Regions from separate parts of the Pseudogracilibacillus sp. ICA-222130 genome, predicted to be linked through region 2. Evidence: a T-box and tRNA genes for the amino acid it is inferred to sense, from the RefSeq annotation. Region 2 holds a T-box; the other holds one or more tRNA genes.
The links. The T-box of region 2 lies ahead of WKT09_RS00170 (valine--tRNA ligase). A T-box ahead of a tRNA ligase gene usually reads a tRNA of that ligase, here a tRNA-Val.
Positions count from the first base shown of each region.

Region 1: it has a tRNA-Val gene. The T-box ahead of WKT09_RS00170 (valine--tRNA ligase) is inferred to sense a tRNA for this amino acid. The anticodon was not compared.

Region 1 covers NZ_JBBKBG010000002.1:177,859-188,393, reverse strand. The annotation lists gene WKT09_RS02290 (SAVED domain-containing protein) at 1-747, opposite strand, end outside; gene WKT09_RS02285 (hypothetical protein) at 764-1,207, opposite strand; gene WKT09_RS02280 (nucleotidyltransferase) at 1,197-2,324, opposite strand; tRNA gene WKT09_RS02275 (tRNA-Val) at 2,837-2,909, opposite strand; gene WKT09_RS02270 (DUF378 domain-containing protein) at 3,076-3,363, shown strand; gene WKT09_RS02265 (DNA ligase D) at 3,599-5,404, opposite strand; gene ku (non-homologous end joining protein Ku) at 5,492-6,334, shown strand; gene WKT09_RS02255 (GlsB/YeaQ/YmgE family stress response membrane protein) at 6,499-6,747, shown strand; gene WKT09_RS02250 (DUF3243 family protein) at 6,855-7,160, shown strand; gene WKT09_RS02245 (glycerate kinase) at 7,309-8,433, opposite strand; gene WKT09_RS02240 (class D sortase) at 8,831-9,424, shown strand; gene WKT09_RS02235 (hypothetical protein) at 9,561-10,037, shown strand; gene WKT09_RS02230 (3-hydroxyacyl-CoA dehydrogenase) at 10,081-10,535, opposite strand, start outside.
Region 2 covers NZ_JBBKBG010000001.1:34,106-44,640, reverse strand. The annotation lists gene radC (RadC family protein) at 198-890, opposite strand; gene WKT09_RS00190 (hypothetical protein) at 1,050-1,703, opposite strand; gene WKT09_RS00185 (ATP-grasp domain-containing protein) at 1,883-2,782, shown strand; gene WKT09_RS00180 (bifunctional folylpolyglutamate synthase/dihydrofolate synthase) at 2,901-4,160, opposite strand; gene WKT09_RS00175 (ATP-grasp domain-containing protein) at 4,235-5,113, shown strand; gene WKT09_RS00170 (valine--tRNA ligase) at 5,181-7,829, opposite strand; T-box leader at 7,875-8,098, opposite strand; gene WKT09_RS00165 (hypothetical protein) at 8,210-8,398, shown strand; gene WKT09_RS00160 (LysM peptidoglycan-binding domain-containing protein) at 8,395-9,306, opposite strand; gene WKT09_RS00155 (LiaI-LiaF-like domain-containing protein) at 9,405-9,887, shown strand.

The DNA.
Region 1 (10,535 bases), on a different contig from region 2:
ATACTCAAAACTTTCTGGTCCATCTTGCCATTTCCAATCGGCTGGTTCTCTGTGTAATTGATATACATCTGCCTGAATAATATCCGAGATTAATACGCCTAGCTCAATCAGTAAAGGCTGGGGTGCCAGCGCAAAAACAGACAAATGTCGAATATCCCCTAATTCTATTCTTCGCTTTACCTTATCTATAAATTGGTTTTTTAAATTTTTTCTTTCCACTACCCAATACATATCTTGATCATCACGAAATAGGCTATTTTTTAAACTTAATTCTATCGCAGGGTTTTCCGCTGGATACCTATTCGGTAACATTGCTGGGGTAGTCTTCTCAAAATTTATAGGTGAACTATGTTCTCCAATGTTTGCACCATACAATAAAACATTGCTTTTTCTATTTACACCAACTGATGTGACCATTTCTATCCGCAGTTCATGGTTTTTCTTCATTTCTTTCAATCTCTCAACTGGATGCCCATCCTCATCTTCCTTATCGATTAGCCTATGGTGCTTATCACACATTAACATCAAGTTATTAATATCCTTAGCCAGCTTTTTAGAAAGGATTTTGTGACCCCTCGGACCATTTGGACTATCGGCTATAATATGAGCGACGTAGGCTGTATTAAACTCCGATTCTGTTAAAGAGTCTTTCCAAAGCGGTTCATTACATCCTTCGTATTGACACCTTCCGGCAGCTTTTCCCCATAGTCTTATTTTTACTCTTTCTGGTATATGTGTTTTTGACATAGATACGCCCCTCTAACTAAAGTTTTTTTCGTTTTCTAATAATTGGGTGTTCCCCTCCGCCTAACCATTTTCCAGTCGCATGCCACATTTCATAATAATAGAGCCAAAGTGTAGTCCAAGGAACAATTGTTTCGGCTATAACCATTTGTTTCGTCCATTCCTTCTTCTTAGGACGAAAAAGGCATAATTTGTTCCCTGGGTATACATGAGGTATTTTCTCTTCTCCTCTATTTTCCAGTGGTGGATCAAGCACAAGCACTTTTGGTTGTAGCATACCTAATGAATAAGTTATTTCCACAAGATAACTCTTACTTAGCGGCGTGGGCTGTAATTTGCCAGTCCAAACAACCTTATTCTTCTTCCACGCCTGCTTAAATTTAGGAAAAGCAAGATTCATAGCAATGATTTGTTGTGAAATAGGAATATGGTTTTTATTAAAAAAATTCTTCTTATTCGCCATAAAATGTGTTCTTCCTCATTGCAACTACGTTCACTTCTTTTGTCGTTGCTACTAACAATCCAGCACCAGCAACGCCAAGTGTGTTGGTCTCTCTCGCCTTTTCCATATACTCCGCTTGCTCCTCAAGAGTTTCGTTAATAACATTTTCCCCGAACATCACTTTAAGTTCCTCTGCAATTTCATGAATACCTCGAAGTTCGTTTAATCGGTTCCACTTTTGCTTAAAATCACGAATGAACGAAACAAAAGATTTATACAATTCTGGATGATCCTCCCATCGTTCACTCAGATCTTCATTTTCGTTTGTTGGATTTAACACAGTTAATCGTTCTCCGTCTGTCGGAAGGACCGAAAGAATGCCTGCCAAGATTGCAGTAATTGCTTCAAAAACAGATGCTTGTCCTTTATATAATTGTCCTGCCAACGTTGTTAAGACAATACTAATCGGAGCAGAATCGAGTTCATCTTCAAAATAGACATCCCGATATCGTTTAATTAATTGAACCGCACGCTTTAAAGGTGGTTTTCTTTCAATATTCTCATCATGTGGTAGCGGTTTTATGTCCGCCCGTTTTTCGAGTAGTAATTCATACTGATAGGATTGTTTGTTAAACCAAGCTGAATATCCTTTTGGATTACTATCCTTCCAGTCTTTTACTTTTCTGTCAGGAACTTTGATATTTGTATTTGATGTCTGACTAGCTGGATGAGCCGGTAATATATCCACGTGAAACTCATTGGCATAGTTTAGCCGAATACAGCGTTTTTTTCTTTCAACCATATTTTTATATGTCTTATTTTCTTTGAGGCGTTTTTCGATGGAGTCTAAAAGTTTTATCGGGTCTTTTCCTTGCCATGTTTCATAAATTTGGCATACTAAATCAAGATCGTACTCCTGCTTAGAAAGTGGCTTAACAGTCGTACCGATACTTAGTGATCCTTGGGGATAGATTTCAATTTCTGCACCACCTAATTCTTCACCTTTGGAAAGCCAGGTTCCAACTGTTAGATACCTTTCCTCGGCAAGTTTTCGTTGTGTTTTACTAATTTGAAGTTTTGCACCCACACGTTGAAGTAAATCGTCTAATTGGTTTAATACGTAAAATTTTCCGTTCATAAAATCTCCTCTCTGGAACCGAATGTTCGTTCCTAATTAGATAACCATATTATATCCTTTTGGTCAGTACTGTTCAAGGTAAATAATCAATATATAGACATCATTAACATAAATAACACAATATATTGTGTTGCATTTGTTTTAAATAATAATTCCGTGTTAAATGGTATTGATAAAAGTATAGGCCACGATTAAGTTATGGCTATGTAATAATGCATTAACTCCCCAAATTTCTTTTGCATCAGATAATGCTTTAAGACTTATTTCTTAGTGTGACCAATAGCTATCATCTATTAGTTAAACTTACGTACGCTAAATCTGTTGCTAACCACGATATTAAAAGTTAGTAATCCTAGTCATAACAAAACAATAAATTGAAGCAACCGAATTTATACGCTGCTAATTCGTACTTAAACATGTGTTATTCTCATTTGGTCAACAAAAACAAATTATTTTTATTTATTATAAACACAAAAAACGCTTGTCCTATATAGGACAAACGTTTAAATGTATGACTCCGATTGGGCTCGAACCAACGACCTCTACCCTGTCAAGGTAGCGCTCTCCCAGCTGAGCTACGGAGTCGAATATGTAAGAACATGTATTATAATAGCCAATATATACAGCTTTGTCAACAAATAACATAATCAACGACATTATCTCTACACATTTTATTGATTCATAACGCGAATATTATCCGAGTATAATAAAACCTCTTTTGTAAAGAATATAAAAAAGGAGGTTTTGGCTTATGAATTGGTCACAAATATTAGCCTTAATTTTAGTGATAATAGGTGCGATTAATTGGGGATTGATTGGTTTTTTTCAATTCGATTTAGTTGCATCTATCTTTGGTGGACAGGGAGCAATCTTATCTAGAATTATTTATGCATTAGTTGGGTTAAGTGGCTTATACGCATTAACCTTATTCTTTATTGGCATGGACAATGATTTGGTCGATAATGAAATGAGAGCGAATAGACCGAATTATGGTACAGAGTTTGGGGATGATTTTCGATCATTTTACAAATCGGAATGATATAGATTAACCAGAGAAGGATGAGGCGTTCTTTAGATCACGGAATTATTTTACTTATACAAAAGAAAGCACCCCTTAATTCAGATCTTGCTCTAACTTAAGGAGTGCACGTCATCGTCTCCCTCTATCCTGAAAAAGAATATTCCTCGGCAGTAAGCCTTTACTTGATGGTTTACTGTTTTTTTGTGGTGACTTGGATTGATCATCCATATGGAAAATAATAGAAGCATCCTTATTAGGTTGAAGATTGTATCATTGTTAATACTTTATTCATTTCTTGAGTCGCTCCAACTTCAAAATATTTGTCAAATGGACATCCTAATAAATGAATTCGTTCCACTACATTTTCAATTGTAAATTGATCAGGAACAAGACCCTCTCTAATCTCTTGCCAAAAAAGTGGTGTTGCAACCGTTGCATCTGCAGTTTTCCTTGGTGAATATGGTGCAATCAATGTTTTATTTTTCCCGTGCTGTACATAGTCAATATATAAACGCCCTTTTCTATTTTTCTTTAAACGTTCGGTTGTAAATAAATCCGAATAATTATTTTCTAAAGTCCATGCAATTGCTTGCGTAAACAGAGCAGTCTCTTCGTATGTCATACTCTGTACAGGGATCGGTATATGGACTTGCAAACCTTTATTCCCCGATGTTTTAACGAATGATATTAAATTCAGGCGGTCTAATAAAAGCTTAATTATTAACGCAGCCCGTATAGCTAAATCAAATCTTTCTCTATCCGGTGGATCTAAATCAAACACAATTTCATTTGGATATTCACTGTCTAACGTTTGAAAAGGGATGTGATATTCCATCGCCCCATGATTAGCGAACCAAACAAGATGGTCTAATGTATCACAAACAATTAATTTGTCGCCATCTACTTCTATAGGTTTAATAAATTCAGGAGCGTAACTTGGAAGATTCTTTTGAAAGAAACTTTCGCCTAACACACCATCCGGAGAACGAATGACGGTTAATGCTTTTCCCCTTAGGAAGGGTAACATATAAGGAGAAACTTCTCTTATATAAGTAAGTAAATTCCCTTTCGTCAACTTTTTATCTGGCCAAAACACCTTGTTCGTATTAGTTATTTCCATTCCAGGTGGAATCATAGCCATATCAAGATGTAATTGCTCGATGGTACATTCTTCTGGTCTTGTATTAGGTAGGAGTTCTTTAAATGATGGCTCCCTTAATTCGCCTTTATGTAAGTCTAAAGTGTTTATGGATACACAAATAGCCGGTAATAGTGAATAACCGTCCCCCTGTTTATCACCTTTTGTTATAAAAATTTGTTTCAATGTACTCATTGATTCCTCATTTAAACCGTGTTTACATTTTCCAATAGTTTTGATGACTCCCCCATCATACACACTGACTAGAAAATAACCATTGACCATATCCATATGAGTTAAAAAGCCTTGGACTTTTCGCCAATTTTTAATTTTATACCAATCTCGATGTTTTTTACCTTCTAAATACACGCTATTTTTCCTTTTAGCAATCAATCCTTCTCCCTTATAATCATAGACTTTTTTCCATAAATTTTTACCATTTTCATATGTGTGAATGAACTGTATTCGTACTTTTAAAGAAGATGCTGTAAATAATTCTTTTAGTAATTGTTTTCGATACAATAATTTTTTATGGTACAAATACTCCCCTTTATACTGTAAAAGGTCAAAAGCCATAAACGTTACGGGTCGTTCTTCCGATTTATTTCGAATCAAGTCCTCATTTTTTAACCTTCCTCGTTTTTGTATCCATGAAAAATTTGCTTGAAATGGATTGTTTAACACAACTAATTCGCCATCCATTTTCACTGGTAAAAATGCATTCATTTTCTCTTTATTTTTATGACAATAGTTGATGATCTCTGGAAAATTTCCAGACAAATCTTTATTATTTCTGTTTGTAATTTTCACTCCATCTCTTTCCCAATGTAACACACATCGAAATCCGTCATACTTTACTTCATACAACCAATCATCGCCCTTAGGGATTTCCTCTATTGCTATTGGTTTCATAACGTTCATATGTATCACCTCTTTTACATAGCATGCCTCATTCTTTGTATAAAAAACTTACAAATCAGCAAAATAATTAGAAAAGGAGGACAAGTCATGCACACAATGTGGAAAGGGACAATAAGTTTTGGACTTGTAAACATACCTGTAAAAATGCACGCTGCAACCGAAAATAAGGATATAAAACTTAGACAATTGCATAAGAAGTGTAAAACACCTATTAAATATGAAAAAACTTGCCCTTACTGTGAGGAAGAAGTTAAAAGTGAAGATATTGTTAAAGCGTATGAATATGCTAAAGATAAATTTGTTATTTTAGATGAAAAAGAATTAGAGGCATTACAAAAAGAGCAAACCGATAAAGCAGTGGAAATTATTGACTTTGTAAAGTTATCGGATATAGATCCTATTTATTTTGAAAAAAGTTATTATTTATCGCCAAACGAAGGTGGAAGTAAAGCTTATGGTTTATTGCGTAATGCTTTAAAAGATACTAAAAAAATAGGCGTTGCAAAAATGATGATCCGATCAAAAGAACAACTAGCTGTAATTCGTGTGTATGCGAATACTTTAGTAGTTGAAACGATTCATTATCCAGATGAAGTAAGAGATGTAAAGGAAGTTCCAAATGTACCCGCTAAAGTAGACACTGTAAAAAAGGAATTGGATACAGCTAAAATGTTAATTGAGCAATTAACGACGAAGTTTGATCCAGAAAAATATACAGACGATTATAGGACGGCATTGCTTGAATTAATTGAAGAAAAGAAAAACAAAAAGCAAACAACTACCGTTACAGCAGAAGGCAAACCCGGCCCAGGTTTTGAGTCTAACTTGATGGATGCCTTACAAGCATCATTGAATCGAGCGAAAAAGGATCATCCAAAGACAAAGAATACTAAACGAAAATCTACAACTAAAAAACAAACTACATCGTAACAATTAATTTAAACTAGAGCGCAACAAAGCGTTCTTTTTTCAAGTTTCACCCTTACACCATGAAACACGACATGTTATAGTTTTCAGCTTAAGATTACGTGGAGTGGCTTTCATTATTAACAACGTATCAATTGGGAAACATATCAAAAAGGAGGAAGAGTAAAATGGGAACTTTATGGGCACTTATTGTCGGTGGTATTCTTGGTTGGTTAGCAGGATTAATTATAAGTAAAGATGTTCCAGGTGGAATCATTGGTAATATTATAGCTGGTATAGTTGGTGGTTGGTTAGGTTCTATATTGATGGGAAACTTTGGACCAGAAATAGGTGGTTTCTTTATCATTCCTACCTTAATTGGGGCAATTATCGTAATTGGTATCCTAAGCCTCATTATGGGTAGTATACGAAAGTAATTTGTTTTTTATTTGAGTAAAAGTATTTTTTGTATTTTTTTACCATGGTTAATATTACATCAATTAGCTCATAATTATACATAGAAATTAAAAAGGAGTGATTGGACATGGAGATGCAAAATAAAGTGCAAAAAGAATTAACTGAGATGGACAGTGAACAAAAGGATTCCATCCTAGAAAATTTTGATCGTTTTAAACAATACCTCTTAGAAAAAATCGAACTAGGGGAAAATATGGGATTAAGCGATGACAAGCTTGCAAAAGCAACGGAATTAGTCGCAAATTATCTCGCTAAACATGAAGAGCCTCGTAATCGAGAGGAACATCTCTTAATGGAGTTATGGAAATCTGGATCCAAAGAAGAACAAAAGTCACTTTCCCATATGCTTCTAGAAATGATTAAGAAATCTTAAATCATTTTTCATGTGAAAAATATTGATTTCTTCAAAACCTAAAACGATACGATAAACTATATCCCCTAGAAATCATTACTATTTCTAGGGGATTAAATTTAAATACAATTAAATTAAACCAATACCTTCCACCTGTATTCACTCCTTTTCATTTATAAAATGATAAAATCAATGACATTATTTGTTTCGTTTGTTCATACAGCAATGTTTCTGCTTGATTCATACATTCTTCTAAACTCAGCGGTCCATTGACAATGGAAAAACACCCTGCAAATTGATCTGATAATTTTTCATGTTTACTTATGGATCCTGAAAGTAAGACGGTCGGTACATTATATTGTTTTGCTAATGTAGCTACATAGCTCGGGGCTTTCCCATACAATGTCTGTTCATCTGTTTTTCCTTCTCCTGTGATAACGAATGTTGTATCTTCCAACTCTTGTTCTAATTCAATCATTTGAGCAATTAATTTAGCCCCCGATTTTAACTTTGCATGTAAACATAAAAGAGCAAATCCTATTCCACCTGCGGCCCCCGCTCCTTCTTGTTTTTTTAAGTTGTTTTGAAAGGCATTCTCTAAAATAGTTCCATATCGATCCATCGCTTGATCAAATTGCGCTAAATTAGAAGAGGGTAAACCTTTTTGTGGTCCATACACATATGTTGCCCCTTGTTTTCCACAAAGCGGATTATTTACATCTGATGCTACTTTTATTTCCACCTCTGTTTGCCATTTGTTTAAAGCGGTTACATCTACAGTATGAATGTCTGAAATATCTTTCCCAAAAATGGAAACCTCTTCTCCAATATTATTAAATGCTTTCATACCTAATGCCTGTAACATTCCTAATCCACCATCATTCGTGGCACTTCCACCAATACCGATAACAAATTGTCGACAACCACGACGATAGGCATCTTCCATTACTTCTCCCAAACCATACGAAGTTGTGTTATATGGATTCCTCTCTGAAAGTGATATTTGTTCCAAACCAGCTATTAATGCCATTTCAATAAATGCAATATGATCATCAGATATTCCATAATACGTATTGATTTTTTCTCCACGTGCTCCTGTGACATACACATAAATTTTTTCCATATTCCCCCTATGAAATAAACTATTTAATGTTCCCTCGCCCCCATCTGCCATAGGTTTTAAAACGGTTCTAATCGACGGTTCTACATCATGTATGGCTTGAGCAATTATTTCAGAAACATTTGTAGCCTCTAAACTATCTTTATAACTGTCTGGCGCGATTACTATTTTCATTTTGCTACTCCTTTATATGAATTACGGAAAGATCTGCAATCGTTCCATCGACTAACTCGATTTCTTGCGGTTTCTTCTTTACATACATATACAAGATATTTAATCGATGAACTTAGATTATATTTGGTTAATCGCTTCACTTTCTTTGGACATGGTGTGTAAAATTTCCACCACTCCTTCATTTGACATAATCATATCATCTTCCTCATATATCGTACATATATAATCTAAATCATCCTGCTGACATAAATTATATAAACGTTCTAATTTTCAAAGTTAAAAATATGCATTACCTATAAAAAGTATGAATACCATTAAATAATGTAATTTTTCCAAGTGTATAGTATGATAGAAGTAATTATTAAAGTAAGACTTTTCAGAAAGGAACGGAATGCCTATGTCTCGTACAATTTCAGTTTTATTAATTATCGCTGGACTAGCATTATTAGCATATGGAGGTTATGAATATTTCACTTCCAAATATAATGAAGGTCAACGTTTAAGCGAAGCGAAAGAATTTGTTTCAACTGATATTGTTGAGGATAATATTGATTTCGATTATAGTGTATTCAGTGAAGGAGATACAATTGGTGTATTATACATCCCGAAACTAGATCGTGAAATCCCAATTGTTGAAGGAACAGATGAAAAGGAATTAGCTCAAGGTGTCGGGCATTATTCAGGTACAGGGTTTCCAGGTGAGAACAAACAAATTTTACTCTCGGGCCACCGTGATACTGTTTTTCGAAATTTTGGTGATTTAGAAGATGGGGATGAATTCCATATCCAAATGGAGCATGGAACATTCGTCTATGCAATTCGCGATAGTGAAACAGTCATCGTACCAGCAGATGATACGACAATAATCGACCCAAGTCGTGATGAAGAAGTATTAACTGTTTCTACCTGTTATCCATTCTCCTATATTGGAGATGCACCAGACAGATATATTTTGCACTCTTATCCTGTAACAGAAAAATCAAATAAATAATACGTCTAATCTCCGAGAAAATTTGTCGGAGATATTTTTTATGCGAATTTCTTAACGTTTTCTCATTTTCCTCTCGCTTTGTTATCATTTTTTCCCTTTAATATATAAGTATGAGTCGAAGGGAGAGAGAGATAAAATGAAAAAAATGATTGGTTTAATAGTTGTTCTAGTTCTCGTATTAGGAATTGGGTTTGGTTTAACTACAAAAGCGGATGAAATCACCGTCTACCATAATCAAACAAACCAAGATGAGCATGTAAAAGATGATGGTGATAAATTAACAGAAGAAACTCCAGTAGAGTCAGAAGCTGAAGTGGATAAAGAAGTTGATACAACAGATATAGACGAAGATTCCACAAAAGAAGAAACCGTAACAGAAACGCCTGATACAACCGAAACATATCAATTTGAAGAAACAAAAATAATTGAAAGTAAAGTAGATATGAATGGACTGTCTATGGATGTCGTGGAAGATAATCCGTACAAACGAATTATGTTAATAAAAGATGAAAATGGACATAAACAATATAAAACAATTTATATGAAAAAGAAAAACTTCTTAAAAATTATCGACCTGAACGGCGGCATGATGTATAAAGGTAAAGTAAGCTAAACTAAACAAACACCCTTAGAGTGACCTCTAAGAGTGTTTTTATTTATTTTAAGAAATCTTCCTCTTTATACGCTGGATTTGGATACGTGTAAAACCCTTCCCCACTTTGTACACCTAATTTATTTTTATCAATGAAATTCTCTTTTAAATATTTAGCAACCTTTTTTCCCTGTTCATCTCCAGCAGCAGCCTTAGTTTTTGCTAAATTATAAGGTGTATTAATTCCTATAATGTCTAAAATCGCAAACGGACCACTTGGGGCACCTGTTGAAATCATCCAAGTTTTATCAATTGTGTGAGGATCTGCTATCCCGTTTACAACCAGATACTCTGCAGAGTTTAGGAATGGCACTAATAAGGAGTTTAATACATATCCTGGTTGCTCTTTATATATTGGTATCGGAATCATCCCTATTTCTTTCGCAAATTCAATGGTACGATCAAAAACCTTCTCTTCTGTGCCTTCATGTTTCATAATCTCCGCAATGTTAAATTTCC
Region 2 (10,535 bases):
AGATGCAACCATCAAAAATTCAGATGCAACAAACGTAAAAACAGATGCAACCATCAAAAATTCAGATGCAACAAACGTAAAAACAGATGCAACCATCAAAAATTCAGATGCAACAAAAGATTAAATAATATGTACAACAAACTTGGGACAATATACAAAACAAACTATTGTCCCAAGCCTTTTATGCAAAAAAAAAATTATAAATACCCTTTTTCTTTTAAGGAGGTGAAGGTCCCTTTTCCAATAACGAGATGATCGAGCATTTCAATCCCCATTATTTTTCCAGCTTCCACTAGCCTTCTTGTCACATGTATATCTTCTTGAGAAGGTGTCGGGTCTCCAGATGGATGGTTATGTACACAGATGATGGAAGCAGCCGCACGTTTTACTGCTTCTCGAAAAATCTCCCGTGGGTGCACTATAGAAGCGTTTAAGCTACCTATAAAAATCGTCTGTTTATGAATAATTTGATTTTTTGTATTAAGAAATAAAACAACGAGGTGTTCCTGTTTTAAATGTTGCATATCTTCCATTACAAAATTCGCCCCGTCTTTTGGAGAACGTATAATATATGCTTCATCTGGTTTATATCGTTTAATTCTTTTTCCTAATTCAATTGCAGCTAATATATTGACCCCTCTTGCAATACCTACGCCTTTTATTGCCGTTAGTTCCTCGATCGTTGCCTCTGATAATAATTTAATCCCTTCAAAATGCATGATAATTCGAGTGGCTAAATCTAATACAGACTCCTTTCTCGTTCCGCTTCCGACTAAAATAGCAATCAATTCTTGATTGGACAGCTGTTCTGCCCCGTATTTTAATAAACGCTCCCGAGGCCTTTCATCTTTAGGTACATCTTTCATTTTAACAACAATATTATTCCCCATATATTCCCTCCTTTTCAACGTACACATATTGTACAGTGGAAGGAATATTTTGACGAATGGACAAAATTGCATTTTAAGCTACATATTCGTATCTATTTTTGCAAAATCTCCCTAGGAAAATAGCGTTTTATCCTTATTTTTCGTCTAGAAAAATTAAATTTACCTATTTGATAGATTTTTTTCTAACCCAAATAATAATTGCAATATTTTCCCCTTTGTCCATGCGTTTTCCTCTGTCTCTTGTATCATTTTATAACTATTGTATAACATGCTATCCTTTGGAACTGTCAACGCCTGTAAGCGGCCCAATGCATGTCCATCATCTGTCCCTAATAATTGGTTTTCCAACCAAACAACTAACGTTTCCAAATACATTATCTCTTCTTCAGAAAAATTAATTTCTCCCATGTTAATTGTCCATTCTTTTATAAACACCGTTTCATTGTTTTGATACTTTTTTTCTAAAGTTTCCTTATTAAAACTTATATCTATAAAGAGGTAATATTTCCCATCCTCTTCCCAAATATACGTTTCCTCATGCTTGTCACGTATGGATTCAGCATTTGATTTTTCTTCAAACAGACCAGCTTGTACGATATAAAAAGAAATATTTTCAATTGCTGTTGGCTTTTTTACGATATTATCTTCTGTCATCGTTTCTACTTGTTCTTCTCCAGTTACTTGCAGCATAAATAGCCCTAAAAAGATCCCAATGGTCGTACTGAAAAATACAGTTATAATTAACTTTGTTACAAAGACCTTGTCCAATGCATGCCAAAACTTATCGATCTTTTCTTTCATTTTATCCAACAACTTTATCACCTTCTTTATGTTCATCATAATACTTTTAGAACGCATATTTCCCCTTATTTTGTCGATTCGTTTTCTACAAATTTTATCGTTTTCCACTTGTAAAAATAAGTTATTCCGATACACTTATGAGTAGACTATAATCGCTTCTATTAGATACATATAAAGAAAGTTGGTAAAAGATGTCTTATTCATGTTGGATTATTTATAATGGTTTTTTAAAAAGTGATAAATTTATTGATTTCGCAAACATGTTTCATCATGCAGCAAATACAGTTGGGGATAAAGCAACTATTTATCGAAATGACGAAATCTTGACGTTAATTGAAAACAATTTAATTGTAAATGGAAAGCAAGTCCAACGACCTGATTACGTTATTTTTACAGATAAAGATATTTACCTAGCAAAACAATTAGAATACCTCCATATTCCGGTATTTAATTCTAGTGAAACCATTGAAATTTCTGATGACAAAATTAAAACCTATCAAGCTTTAAAATTCGCAAACATACCGATTCCAGAAACAATTGTCGCACCAAAAACGTACGGATTACCAATTCAACTTGATCATTCTTACATAGAATACGTCATGGACACTTTCGGCTTCCCGCTTATCATAAAAGAAACATTTGGTTCATTTGGAGAACAAGTATATTTAATTGAAGATGAAGCTACTTTGTATAAAAAGAAAAAGGAAATCGGTGGTAAGCCATTCATGTTTCAAAAGTTTATAAATACGAGCTATGGAGTAGATGTACGTTTACAAGTAGTCGGAAATGAAGTGGTTGCGAGTATGAAACGTGTAGCAGAAAATGATTTTCGTGCTAATATAACAAATGGTGGAAAAATGATGGCATATACACCGAATGAAGAAGAAAAACGTGTCGCTGTTCAGGCTTCCAATGCAATCGGAGCTCATTTTTCTGGAGTGGACCTTCTATTCGGCAAAAACGGGAAACCGATTGTTTGTGAGGTTAATTCTAACGCACATATCAGAAATCTATATGATTGCACGGGTATTGATGCCTCCCATGCAATAATCGAACATATTCATCGAGTATTAGAAAATACAAATGCATAAAAAATGGTGCCAATGGATTTTATTTTCCACCAACACCAGTTTTTGTATAACCTGAAAAAATGAAGCACGATAAAAAGCAGGCTGATAGAAAAATAGTCTATTTCTTCCTATTCGTGCTTCATGTACAGAGATAATCTCTTACTTGCATAATAAAATGCATGGATCCAGTTATGATGTATAAGATTTCTGAATCTTTATCTTTATTCAATGTATCAAGATAAAGATGCCAATCCGAGAGAAAATGAACACCCTGTAATTCCAATGTATATAATTCCTCCATCGACATTGCTCTTTCATGGTCAAACGACGTAACGGTCATTTCATCACAATTATTTGCTAGAAATTCAATCATTTCATGTACGGCCTTATCTCTAAATCCAGCAAATAAACAATGGATTTTTTTCTTTTGATATTTTTCCTTTATAGCATGGGTGAGCGCTTCTACCCCTGCCATATTATGAGCACTGTCCAACAAAATAGCAGGATTTTTAGAAATCAATTCCAAACGTCCTTGAAGTTGGAAGGTTCGAATGGCTTCCTCAGCTGTTTTTCTATGGAACTTTATGCCATCCTTTTGTAATAGATATAATCCCATACACGCTACAGCAAAATTTTGTAGATGATAGGTACCTGTAAAGGATGGATCAATATTGATCCGTTCATTTTCAATTTGTATACATATCTCCGTATCTGTTTCTTCCAGTGTATAATCTTTTCCAAAAGTATATAATGCTGCTTCTTGTTTCATTGCTTCCTCTTTTATGACGTCACTTGCTTTTGTGCTCATATTCCCAATCACAACAGGATGACCTCGTTTAATTATTCCAGCTTTATGAAAAGCTATACTTTCAATTGTATTACCTAAAAATTGCATATGATCCATTGCAACAGTGGTAATAATCGACAAAAGAGGCTCTACAACATTCGTCGTGTCTTCTCTTCCACCCATCCCTGCTTCTATGATAACGATATCTGTTCGTCCGACAAAATAACGGAATGCTATCGCTGTTAAAATTTCAAAAGGAGTTGGATGGTTACCTTCCCTATCTAACTGTTCAATCGTTTTCTCTAAAGCTTCAAATAATGCAACAAAATGTGTTTCTGGTATTGGTCGATCATTCCATATAATATGTCCTCTTATCCCTGTAAAACTCGGCGATGAAAAAACACCGACTCGATAATTTTCAAGTCTTAATATATTTTGCATTAAAGTAACGGTCGACCCTTTCCCATTTGTTCCAGCAACATGGATGACCCGTAATTTTTTCTCTGGGCGATCAAATGCTTCTAGTAAACGGTACATTCGATCTAATCCTGGTTTAATCCCAAATTTCTTTCTTTCTATGAAAAATGTTTCTATTGTCTTGATCGATTTCATCTTTTTCCCCACATTTTCTTGTAAATTTTATATTTTACATTAAAATTAGTATAGCAACTATTAAACGGAAAAGCATGTATGAAAAGATAGGTGAAAAAATGATTGGTTGGATCATATACAATGAACAAGATGCGAATGAAAATAAGCGTTATATTGAATGGTTTATCGATGAAGCTAAAAAAGAGGCCATCGATTTACAATTGAAATTGCGACATGAACTAATAATCGGGACAGAGAACGGCAAACAAACCATCCTATATCAAAACAAAAAAATGATGAAGCCGGATTTCGTCGTCATACGAACAATTGAACCATTTTTACAATTATATTTTGAGCGAATGAACATTCCCGTTTTCAATAACTATGAAACAGCAAAGGTTTGCAATGATAAAGCAACAACATATATGGAAATGAATGCTTTACAAATCCCAATTGTACCGACATATTTTATACATAAGGCTGCTTTGCCAGAAACGATGCCTCTTCCCTTTCCTTTTATTTTAAAACAAACGAATGGCCGAGGTGGCAGAGAAGTATTTTTCATAAAAAACGAAACAGACTGGGACGAAGCGATTGCACAATGTACCAATCATGCACTCGTCATACAAAGTGCAAATGTCCAACTCGGTCGTGATGTGCGTGTCTTTATTATCGGAAAAGAAATTATCGCCGCTGTGTTACGTAAAAACGACACTGATTTTCGTGCAAATTTCAAACTTGGTGGTACTGCTGAACGTTTCAAATTAAGTAAACGGAATGAAGAAATGATCATGAAAATTGTCGAAAGATTTAATTTCGGTCTAGTTGGAATCGATTTTCTCATTGGAAAAAATGGCGAATTAATTTTTAATGAAATTGAAGATGTAGTCGGATCAAGAATTTTAAGTGAAACGACGGATATTAATCTACTACAAAAATACGTACAATTTATTAAAAAACATGTAGAAAAATAACGGTACATCGGAAAAAACATCAATAACCTAGAGTCAGATGACTAAAATCTAACTCTAGGTTATTTTTTTACGCCTTTAATTCGTGTAAACGATCTTGAACGATACGGCGTTTTTCTTCATATTCTATTTGTTTTTTCTTTTCTGCTTCAACCACTTGTGCTGGGGCCTTTTCAACGAACCCTTTATTACTTAATTTTTTCTCTACTAAAGCAACTTCTTTATTCCATTTTTCTAGTTCCTTTTCTAGACGGGCGATTTCTTTCTCAAAATCAATTAATCCTTCTAATGGTAAAAATATTTCTGCTCCCGTTACTACTGCTGACATAGCTTGCTCTGGTACAATTGCGTCCTCATCAATCGTAAGTTCACTCGTATTACAAAAACGCTCTATAAATAAACGGTTTACGGACAATTGTTCTAACGCTTCTGTAGAAGTTGGTTTTAAAATCATGTTCACTTGTCGTGACATTGGTGTATCTACTTCCGCTCGAATATTACGAACAGATTTAATGATTGCCATGACTTGTTCCATTTGGTTGGATGCTTCTACATCATGAAATTTGTTATTTACTGTAGGCCAAGTCGCAACCGTGATAGATGCTCCCTCATGTGGCAATTGTTGCCAAATTTCTTCTGTAATAAAAGGCATATAAGGATGTAACATGCGTAATGTTTGGTCTAATACATGTGCTAAAACAGAACGAGTCGTTGCTTTTTTCGTTTCATCGTCCCCATATAAAGAAATTTTTGCCATTTCAATATACCAATCACAAAAGTCATCCCAAATGAAATTGTATAAATAACGTCCAGCTTCCCCAAACTCATATTTATCTGTATTCATTGTAACATGCTCGATTGTTTCATTTAGGCGCGTTAAAATCCACTTATCTGGTAAGGACATTTCTCCTGTTAAGTCGATTTCCTCATAAGTCAATCCATCCATATTCATTAACGCGAAACGAGAGGCGTTCCAAATTTTATTAGCAAAATTCCAAGTCGATTCGACTTTTTCCCAATGGAAACGTAAGTCTTGTCCTGGAGTGGATCCTGTTAATAAGAAATAGCGCAGTGCATCTGCACCATATTTTTCGATTACTTCCATCGGATCTACACCATTTCCTAATGATTTACTCATTTTACGTCCTTCCGCATCACGAATTAAACCGTGAATTAACACATCTTTAAATGGTTTTTCATCGGTAAATTCTAACCCTTGGAAAATCATACGAGCAACCCAGAAGAAAATAATATCATATCCAGTTACTAACACATCTGTTGGGAAGTAACGTTTGAAATCTTCACTTTCTTCATCCGGCCACCCCATTGTTGAAAATGGCCATAACGCACTTGAGAACCAAGTATCTAACACATCCGAATCTTGCTCCCAATTTTCAATATCTGCTGGTGCTTCTTTCCCTACATATATTTCCTTTGTTTCTTTATGGTACCACGCCGGAATACGATGTCCCCACCATAATTGACGTGAAATACACCAATCACGAATGTTTTCTAACCAATGTAAGTAAGTTCCTTCAAATCGATTCGGAACAAAGTTAACTTTTTCTTTCGTATTTTGTAATTCCACTGCTCGGTCTGCTAATGGTTGCATGTTTACAAACCACTGTGTAGATAAGTAAGGTTCTACAACTGCTCCACTACGCTCCGAATGACCTACTTGGTGTACGTGGTCTTCTATGTCGAATAATATACCCGCTTCTTGTAAATCTTTCACAATTTGCTTTCTACATTCAAAACGATCTAAACCTTCATATTGACCCGCGTTTTCATTCATCGTTCCATCTTCATTCATAACGAGTACACGATCTAAATTATGACGGTTTCCAATTTCAAAGTCGTTTGGGTCATGCGCTGGTGTAATTTTCACTGCACCAGAACCAAATTCCATGTCTACATAATCATCCGCAACAATTTCTATTTCACGACCGACGATTGGAAGGACTATTTTTTTGCCAATTAAATGTTTGTAACGTTCATCTTCAGGGTGTACGGCAACAGCAGTATCTCCTAGCATTGTTTCAGGTCGAGTTGTTGCAATTTCAATGGTTTCATCGCTATCTTTAATCGGATAACGCATATGATAAAATTTACCATTTACTTCTTCATAGATCACTTCAATATCAGATAATGCTGTTTTCGTTGCAGGGTCCCAATTAATAATATACTCTCCTCGGTAAATTAACCCTTTTTCGTATAAATTAACGAACACTTCTTGCACTGCATCAGATAAACCATCATCTAATGTAAATCGTTCACGTGTATAATCCAGTCCTAATCCTAGTTTCCCCCATTGTTCACGGATATGGTCTGCATATTCTTCTTTCCATTCCCAAACCGTGTCAACGAATTTTTCACGTCCTAAATCATAACGTGATTTCCCTTCTGTCTCTTTTAATTTTGCTTCTACAACGGCCTGTGTTGCGATTCCAGCATGGTCCATTCCAGGTAACCATAATACATCATACCCTTGCATTCGTTTCATACGCGAAATCGTATCTTGCATCGTCGTATCCCAAGCATGTCCTAAATGTAATTTACCAGTAACATTTGGTGGAGGAATAACGATTGAGAATGGGGTTTTATTCGTATCTCCTGTCGCCTCAAAAAATTTCCCTTCTAACCAAAAACTATAACGATCACGTTCGATAGCTACATGATCATATTTTGGTGGAAGATTTACATGATTGTTTTCACTCATTTTTCATAGCCTCCTAAATTTTGCAATAAAAAAACTTTCCATCCTAAATAGGACGAAAAGTATTATTTCCGTGGTACCACCTATGTTTACAAGTTTCCTTGTACACTCTAAATGTACGTAACGTGTACGAACCGTTCTTTTCCTACTCTATTTTCAGAAAAGCTGTCTAAAGGGCGACCTTCTAAAAATGTATATAGAAAACTCTCAGCAATTGTTTTCTTCTCTGGCAATATAACATGTTTTATACTCTTCCCTCGCACTACATTTCTCTTATACAGTTATTATTATTTTAAACTTTTACAATGATTTTTGCAACTTTTACAATAATTGTGTCCCATCTTTTGTGTATGATACATATAGTATGGCAAGAGGTGAACAATATGGGGAAATTTTATCGTTATAAATTGCCAACATGGTTATGTAAAATAGTGAATATATTGGAAAAAGCAATCGTGCCCATTCTCGTTTTTCAGTTAATTCGTACACTGTTTATGACGACAACACTCGATTTAATTATTTTAACATTACTTATTATTTTGTTCATTCTTTTTTATGTACAATGGCTTTAAGAGGACTTTTTCTTCGTTTTTATTTTTAAAATTTGACCTGCTTCAATGATATCTTCAGTTAAATCATTATCTTTCATTAATTGATAAACCGATAGATTATATCTTTCCGCAATTTTATCTAAATAATCATTTTCTTGCGTAATATACATTTTTACATGTTCATACTGTTCTGTCTCATCTTCGTTAGAAAATAACATATGAAATAACGAGACAGGACTTTTGGTTGTTTCTTCTTCAACCGCTTCTTCTGCAATTGCTTCTTCCTCTTCTGTATGATCTAATTCTTGTTCATTCGATGAAAAACCGATAGTGACAGGTGTTTCTTCCTCTTCTACCATACGTATGTCATCCGCTTCATGTAACTGTACTGTTTCTTCTACTTGTTGGCCTTCATTTTTGCTTTGCTTTACCTTATCTAGTTCCTTTTCTTCATCATGAAGTTGTGTCGAAATAATATCAGTTTCTTTTTTATCTTCTTTTCGTTCCTTTTCGGAAGTGGTTTGATCAATTCCATTAATCCTAACATTGGCGGTTAGATGAATGGTAACAGGATTTTTTATTGTATAATCAAACATTTCCATTTGCATAGAAACATCATCTAAATTTTTAATTTTTGATTTTTCAATGGCAATTTCAATCGGGAATGCATGCAAAAACATCGCTTTATTTTCACCTAATAACTGTACTTGTTCCATTTGCGGTTCTTTTCTGTCAAATGGTTCCTCATTTTCTAACAAACGATAGTTTCCTTGTAAAATTAAATCTCCTTTTAATAAAATGAAATCATGTTTCATTTGCATGATAATATTTGGCTCCAAAGATATTTGCATCATTTCATCAATTTTCATATCGTTGGAAACATGAATATATTCTTCTATCGGGATATACATTACTTCGTGTTCCTCCATCACAATCATTCCCCCTGTTAAAAAGACTTTTCTATATTGTATGTGGTAAAATATAGTTTATGAATGATCCGTTTTGGAAGGAAAGGAATGTTACAATGATGAACAAGCAACACGCATTTGTTGCCTATTTATTAATTGGGTTTGGAACGTATTTTTTAATTCGTCAACTCGATTTACAATTATTTGCTAATTTCTATTCATGGCCAACATTTTTACTCATTGTTGGCATTGCATATTTAATTCATGGATATACGATAAAAAATGAGGATGATATATTTATTGGATTCATTCTTACTGGATTAGGCATTCATTTTCATGGCATTGAAAATTATGATTTTTGGTTTGATCATTGGTCTATTTTCGCGCTCATTTTTGGGCTTGCATATATGATTCGATTTTGGCGAACGAAAAAAGGATTTATTCCAGGCGTTATTTTATTAACCATTGCTTTTTTCATGATTTTTTCTGTTAGTTTACCTTCTTGGTTTACATGGATTTATGGGGTTGTAGAATTTTTAGAAACCTTTTGGCCAGTTGCGTTAATTGCCATCGGTTTGTATTTATTAAAATTTAAAAAATGAAGGTGAAATCGAACAATAGAAGGATCGTAATCCTCTATTGTTCGTTCTTATTTATTCGTTATTGGAATGATTTTCTCCCCAAATTTATTCTATGCTACATGAAGTATACCCACATATGATCACTCTTCGGTCTATCCTTCATTTTTTACCATGTACCTTATTTTGGGTGAACACGTTTTAACCGTTGATCTTATTCATATTTCCATTATTTTTCACATAAAATATAAAAAGATGCATCTTATATCAGTCATAGAGAGAGGTTCGTTATGCATAGACTAGCTTCGCATGAGGGGTTTGGTAACACCATTCATTTACCTAAGCTTACATGAGCCATATGGTAAGGAGGTGTGTACCAATGACAATTGATAGTGCGCTATCATTAATGATTTCTTTTGGTGCATTGGTCGCTTTTATCGTTGCCAATCAAAATAAAAAGAAATAATCCCCCACATGCATTGGTTAGGCGCTGAAGGATTATTTCTGATGTTGCCTTCCCCTCTTTGTCGGGTCCGGTCTATTATGGCCGTCTCATGTCATACACATGAAACGGTCTTTAATAATGTATGATACGTGTAAAATTATATGCCAATAAAAAACATACCGAATAATCACAAATAATAGATTGGAACTATTGAGAAGTTCTCTTTC